2 regions of the Streptomyces sp. 8N114 genome follow, and region 2 is predicted to be linked to the other one. Evidence: predicted binding sites of a transcription regulator. Region 2 holds the regulator's gene; the other holds the start of a gene.
What was found. The regulator HrcA, encoded in region 2, represses chaperone genes, less so after heat shock. The targets are predictions, from matches to a motif close to TTNGCACTCNGNNNNNCNGAGTGCNAA.
Positions count from the first base shown of each region.

Region 1 (3,409 bases), on a different contig from region 2:
CCGAGCCCTTCGACCAGGTGTCCGAGATCAAGGGCTACTTCTGCTTCCCGGACATCGAGGTCGGCTGAACCGCCACAACGCCGCCGACTCCAGAAACCGCCGGAACGGCAAAGGCGGGCACCCCCTCGGGGGTACCCGCCTTCGTACTGCCTCAGCAGGCGGCGGAGCCGTGCGAACGGCTCGGACTCATCAGAAGTCCATGCCGCCCATGCCACCGCCGGCAGCCGCGTCGGCGCCCGCGGCGGCCTTCTCCGGCTTGTCGGCGATGACGGCCTCGGTGGTGAGGAAGAGCGCCGCGATGGAGGCGGCGTTCTGCAGCGCGGAGCGCGTCACCTTGGCCGGGTCGAGGATGCCCTCGGCGATCATGTCGACGTACTCGCCGGTGGCCGCGTTCAGACCGTGGCCCGGGGTCAGGTTGCGCACCTTCTCCACGATGACGCCGCCCTCGAGGCCGGCGTTGACCGCGATCTGCTTGAGCGGGGCCTCGAGAGCCAGCTTGACGGCGGCGGCACCGGTGGCCTCGTCGCCCTCCAGCTCCAGCTTCTCGAAGACCGAGGAAGCCTGCAGCAGGGCCACGCCACCGCCGGCGACGATGCCCTCCTCGACGGCCGCCTTCGCGTTGCGGACGGCGTCCTCGATGCGGTGCTTCCGCTCCTTGAGCTCAACCTCGGTGGCGGCACCGGCCTTGATGACGGCCACGCCGCCGGCCAGCTTCGCCAGGCGCTCCTGGAGCTTCTCGCGGTCGTAGTCCGAGTCGCTGTTCTCGATCTCGGCGCGGATCTGGTTGACCCGGCCCGCGACCTGCTCGCTGTCGCCCGCACCGTCGACGATGGTGGTCTCGTCCTTGGTGATCTGGACCTTGCGCGCCCGGCCCAGCAGGTCGAGGGTGGCGTTCTCCAGCTTGAGACCGACCTCCTCGGAGATGACCTGGCCGCCGGTGAGGATGGCGATGTCGCCGAGCATGGCCTTGCGGCGGTCACCGAAGCCCGGGGCCTTGACGGCGACGGACTTGAAGGTGCCACGGATCTTGTTGACGACCAGCGTGGACAGCGCCTCGCCCTCGACGTCCTCCGCGATGATCAGCAGCGGCTTGCCCGACTGCATGACCTTCTCCAGCAGCGGAAGGAGGTCCTTCACGTTGCTGATCTTGGAGTTGACGATGAGGATGTACGGGTCCTCGAGCTCCGCCTCCATGCGCTCCATGTCGGTGGCGAAGTAGGCGGAGATGTAGCCCTTGTCGAAGCGCATGCCCTCGGTGAGCTCGAGCTCGAGCCCGAAGGTCTGCGACTCCTCGACGGTGATGACGCCTTCCTTGCCGACCTTGTCCATGGCCTCGGCGATCAGCTCACCGATCTGGGTGTCGGCAGCGGAGATGGAGGCGGTCGAAGCGATCTGCTCCTTGGTCTCCACGTCCTTCGCCTGCTCCAGAAGAGCGGCGGAGACGGCCTCGGTGGCCTGCTCGATACCGCGCTTGAGGGCCATCGGGTTGGCGCCCGCGGCAACGTTGCGCAGACCCTCCCGCACGAGCGCCTGAGCCAGCACGGTGGCGGTCGTCGTGCCGTCACCGGCGACGTCGTCCGTCTTCTTGGCGACCTCCTTGACCAGCTCGGCGCCGATCTTCTCGTAGGAGTCCTCGAGCTCGATCTCCTTGGCGATGGAGACACCGTCGTTCGTGATCGTGGGGGCGCCCCACTTCTTCTCCAGAACGACGTTGCGGCCCTTCGGGCCGAGCGTGACCTTGACGGCGTCGGCAAGCTGGTTCATGCCACGCTCAAGACCGCGCCGCGCCTCCTCGTCAAAGGCGATGATCTTGGCCATGTGGGTTGGTCCTCCCTGGATTCCCCCATGCGCCGAGCGCAAGGGGAGGGTTGGATTTCTCCGGACCGCGTGGCGCCCGCGACGGACGGCCTGCGACCCGGCGGTTCCTTCCCCACCGGCCTGCGGCCTCACCGACCCGGTCCTTCTTTGTCACTCTCACTCGCAGAGTGCTAACCCAATGATTAGCACTCGGGCATGGAGAGTGCAAGCGACGTTGGCGGGGCTCGCCATGCCGATGAGGGGGTGCCCCTGTCCGTCGGGCTGCGGGTGCTCCCTGGCTGGGCGCGCCCACGCGGCGGAGCCGCATGTAAGCACAGCCCCGGGCCCCCTCCGGGGGGAAACTCCTCCCTCGCAGCTTGGGCACGAAGAAGGGGCCGCACCGTGGGTGCGGCCCCTTCTCTTCTCTGCTGTGTCTACAAGCTCTGCGCAGTCCGGCGACACTCAGCCGGTCACGCGGACCATGTCCGCCTGCGGCCCCTTCTGACCCTGCGAGATCTCGAACTCGACCCGCTGCCCTTCGTCCAGGGTGCGGTAACCGTCCATCTGGATCGCGCTGTAGTGGACGAACACGTCCGCACCACCGTCGACCGCGATGAAGCCGTACCCCTTCTCCGCGTTGAACCACTTGACGGTGCCCTGAGCCATTCCTAACTCCCCTATTACTGGCCCTTGCACGAGCCCGCACTTCGCGAACCCGGGTCAGACCTCACCCCCACAAGCAAGCGGGGGCGTGCGCCGGAACGCGTCGACCGCCGCTGAATGTATCTGCACGGACGCCCTGTGCAACAGGTCAATCGGACGAGAATTCTGGGCACGACTGATCGGAAATAAGCCTCAACTGCCGTCGGAGCAGGGCAAGTCGGGCCAGACATTCGGGGCCTTCACGACAATTGCCGTCCGGTTTTCGACAGCAACTTGTCCCGTTGTTGTCGCGGTGTTGATCCGCCCCTGGCGCGTTCTCATACGCGTCCGGCAACCGCCGGGAGGGGGAACTGCCGTAACTCTACCGTCTCCCGAACCGCCTCTCGTCACATGGAATCGCCCCTTCCGTTTTTCCTCGGAAGGGGCGATCACAGAGCCCGAGCGCTGGTCGGCGGGGCAGCGGCGGGCGGCTGCGGGGCCGCAGCCCCGACCGCGCGGCCGGACGGGTCAGCCGCCGGCCACCGCCGGGATGATGGAGATGCCCGCACCGTCCGGGGTGGGGGTCTCCAGGCCCTGCTCGAAGCGGACGTCGTCGTCGTTGACGTAGACGTTGACGAAGCGGCGGAGCTTGCCCGCGTCGTCCAGGACACGGGCGCTGATGCCCGCGTGGTTCTTCTCCAGGTCCGCCAGGACCTCGGCGAGGGTGCCGCCCTCGGCGGTGACCTCGGCCTGACCGCCCGTGTAGGTACGGAGGATGGTCGGGATCCGGACGTTGACGCTCATGTCGATCTTCCTAACGTAAGAGGGAAAGCACCCCAGGGGGCCCCGCTCCGGCATTCCCACCCGCTAAACACCGGGGGGCCGATTTCAGCCGTCTGAGGCGCCTCCGGCAACCTGGGCGCCCAGGGCACCCGGGGCACCTCGGTCAGGCCAGGCCGGACTCGCGGAA
Region 1 covers NZ_JBQQBT010000016.1:79,625-83,033, reverse strand. The annotation lists gene ACTWQF_RS26755 (DUF427 domain-containing protein) at 1-68, shown strand, start outside; gene groL (chaperonin GroEL) at 190-1,818, opposite strand; gene ACTWQF_RS26745 (cold-shock protein) at 2,260-2,463, opposite strand; gene ACTWQF_RS26740 (MoaD/ThiS family protein) at 2,968-3,243, opposite strand; gene thrC (threonine synthase) at 3,386-3,409, opposite strand, start outside.
Region 1: a site for HrcA is predicted at 2,001-2,027, ahead of groL (chaperonin GroEL). Genes of this name have one in related genera too.

Region 2 (3,409 bases):
CCTGGGGGGCGCCGGACTCCTCCACGAGGTCCCCGCAGAAGACGACATCGGGGGTGCCGGGCACCAGCACGGCCAGGTCGTGCTCGGTGTGCGCGGGGCCGACGTTGACCAGCACGACCTCCCGCCCGCCCAGGTCGAGGGTCAGCTGCCCGCTGACCGGATGGTGCGGGCGCACCAGCACGTCCGCCGCCTCCCCGGCCTCGTCCTCCAGCAGGCCGTGTGCCACGGCGTCGTCCCGCAGCAGGTCGGTGTTGCGGGCCAGCAGCTCGCTGACGCCGACCGCCGCGTACACCTCGGCGCCGGAGAAGACGGCCGCGCCGAAGATGTGGTCGAAGTGCGGATGGGTGAGGACCACCCGCGTCACCCGGCGCCCCAGCAGTGCGGTCACCTCGGCACGGATCTCCGAGCCTTCCAGCAGCGAGGACCCGGTGTCGACCACCAGCGCCTCGTTGTCGCCCCCGACGGCGCCGACCGTCGCGTCCCACTGCGGCAGTCTGCGCCGCAGCACCCCGGGCGCGATCCGCTCCCAGCGCCGGTCGTCGGCCGGCGAATCCTGCTTCGCGTCTTTACCGAACGGCTGCATACGACGACGCTAGCGGCAGCCCGACCACCGCGCCCTCGGCCGCGCGGAAGCAGCGCCGCCGCCGCAGCGGCGCGGTACGGTCGGGCCTGCGATCAGGCGGCCCTTGCCCTGGCCGTGGTGACCGGCCGTACACTGGCTCAGGGACTTGGCACTCCGGCATGAAGAGTGCCAGAGACCGCCAGGGGATCGGACTCCAGACCAGCGGCCGGACGGGAGGTGTGCGCCTTGCTCAGCGAGCGTCGACTTGAAGTCCTCCGCGCCATCGTCCAGGACTACGTGGGCACGGAGGAGCCGGTGGGCTCCAAGGCCCTCACGGAGCGCCACAACCTGAAGGTGTCCCCGGCCACCGTCCGCAACGACATGGCGGCGCTGGAGGAGGATGGGTACATCGCCCAGCCCCACACCAGCGCGGGCCGGATCCCCACCGACAAGGGTTACCGCCTCTTCGTCGACAAGCTCGCCGGGGTCAAGCCGCTGTCGCCCCCCGAGCGGCGCGCCATCCAGAACTTCCTGGAGGGCGCCGTCGACCTCGACGACGTCGTCGGCCGTACGGTCCGGCTGCTCGCCCAGCTCACCCGGCAGGTCGCGGTGGTGCAGTATCCGTCGCTGACCCGCTCGACGGTGCGGCACGTGGAGCTGCTGGCGCTGGCGCCCGCGCGGCTGATGCTGGTGCTGATCACCGACACCGGCCGGGTCGAGCAGCGGATGATCGACTGCCCGGCGCCGATCGGCGAGACGGTACTGGCCGACCTGCGTGCCCGGCTCAACAGCCGGGTGGTCGGCGAGCGCTTCACCGAGGTCCCGTCCTTGGTGCAGGACCTGCCCGAGGCGTTCGACGCCGACGACAGAGGCACGATCCAGACGGTGCTGGCCACCCTGCTGGAGACCCTGGTCGAGGAGACCGAGGAGCGGCTGATGATCGGCGGCACCGCCAATCTGACCCGCTTCGGGCACGACTTCCCGCTCACCATCCGGCCCGTACTGGAGGCGCTGGAGGAGCAGGTCGTTCTGCTGAAGCTGCTCGGAGAGGCCAAGGACCCCGGCATGACCGTACGAATCGGGCATGAGAACCAGCATGAGGGACTGAGTTCCACATCGGTCGTCTCGGTCGGCTACGGTTCGGGCGACGAAGCGGTCGCCAAGCTCGGTGTGGTCGGACCGACCCGCATGGACTACCCCGGAACGATGGGAGCTGTACGCGCAGTGGCACGGTACGTCGGACAGATCCTGGCGGAGTCATAAGTGGCGACGGACTACTACGCGGTCCTCGGCGTGCAGCGTGACGCCTCGCAGGACGAGATCAAGAAGGCGTTCCGCAGACTCGCGCGCGAGCTGCACCCGGACGTCAACCCGGATCCGAAGACCCAGGAGCGGTTCAAGGAGATCAACACCGCTTACGAGGTGCTCTCGGACCCGCAGAAGAAGCAGGTCTACGACCTCGGCGGGGACCCGGCCGCGGGCGCCGCGGGCGCCGGTGCCGGCGGCTTCGGCGGGGGCTTCGGCAACTTCAGCGACATCATGGACGCCTTCTTCGGCACGGCGGCGCAGCGCGGGCCGCGCTCGCGTACCCGTCGGGGCCAGGACGCCATGATCCGGCTGGACATCGACCTGGAAGAGGCCGCGTTCGGCACCACCAAGGACATCCAGGTCGACACCGCCATCGTCTGCGGCACCTGCAGCGGCGACGGTGCCGCGCCGGGCACCTCGGCGCAGACCTGCGACATGTGCCGCGGCCGTGGTGAGGTCTCCCAGGTCACCCGGTCCTTCCTGGGCCAGGTCATGACCTCCCGGCCGTGCCCCCAGTGCCAGGGCTTCGGCACCGTCGTGCCCACCCCCTGCCCGGAGTGCGCGGGCGACGGGCGGGTGCGCTCGCGGCGCAGCCTCACCGTGAAGATCCCCGCCGGTGTCGACAACGGCACCCGCATCCAGCTCGCGGGCGAGGGCGAGGTCGGCCCGGGCGGCGGCCCGGCCGGTGATCTGTACGTGGAGATCCACGAGAACGCCCACCCGGTCTTCCAGCGCCGTGGTGACGACCTGCACTGCACTGTCACCATCCCCATGACGGCCGCGGCCCTCGGCACCAAGGTGCCGCTGGAGACGCTGGACGGCATGGAGGAGGTCGACATCCGCCCCGGCACCCAGTCCGGTCAGTCGATCCCGCTCCACGAGCGTGGCATCACCCACCTGCGCGGTGGTGGCCGTGGCCAGCTCATCGTGCACGTCGAGGTGACGACGCCGACCAAGCTGGAGCCGGACCAGGAGGAGCTCCTGCGCCGCCTGGCCAAACTCCGCGGCGAGGAGCGGCCCACGGGTCAGTTCCAGCCGGGCCAGCAGGGGTTGTTCTCCCGGCTGAAGGACGCCTTCAACGGCCGCTGAGGCGGGCCGCCATTCGGGATCGGCCGGGGGTCTGGGGGTTGTCCCCCGGTGGATGCAGTAACGGCCGCTGAGGCGGGGCTGTTCGACCGCGCTGAGGCGAGGCTGTCAGATCGCGCTGAAGGCGGGGCCGTTCGGGCTTGGCCTGGGGGGCGGGGGTGGTCTTCTGGGGCGTCGGGGGTTGGGCCGGGGCTGTGGTGGGGGCGTGACAGGATGTGGTCATGTCGACCTCGTCGTCTTCGCTCTACGAGCTGACTGCGCATCCCGTCATCCAGGCACCGATGGCGGGCGGGGTCTCCCGGCCCGCGCTGGCTGCAGCGGTGAGCGAGGCGGGGGGCCTGGGCTTCCTCGCCGCCGGGTACAAGACGCCGGAGGCGATGTACGAGGAGATCAGACAGCTGCGGCGGCTCACAGAGCGCCCGTTCGGCGTCAACCTCTTCATGCCGCAGCCCC
Region 2 covers NZ_JBQQBT010000012.1:18,816-22,224, forward strand. The annotation lists gene ACTWQF_RS23195 (MBL fold metallo-hydrolase) at 1-583, opposite strand, end outside; gene hrcA (heat-inducible transcriptional repressor HrcA) at 809-1,825, shown strand; gene dnaJ (molecular chaperone DnaJ) at 1,826-2,959, shown strand; gene ACTWQF_RS23210 (nitronate monooxygenase) at 3,178-3,409, shown strand, end outside.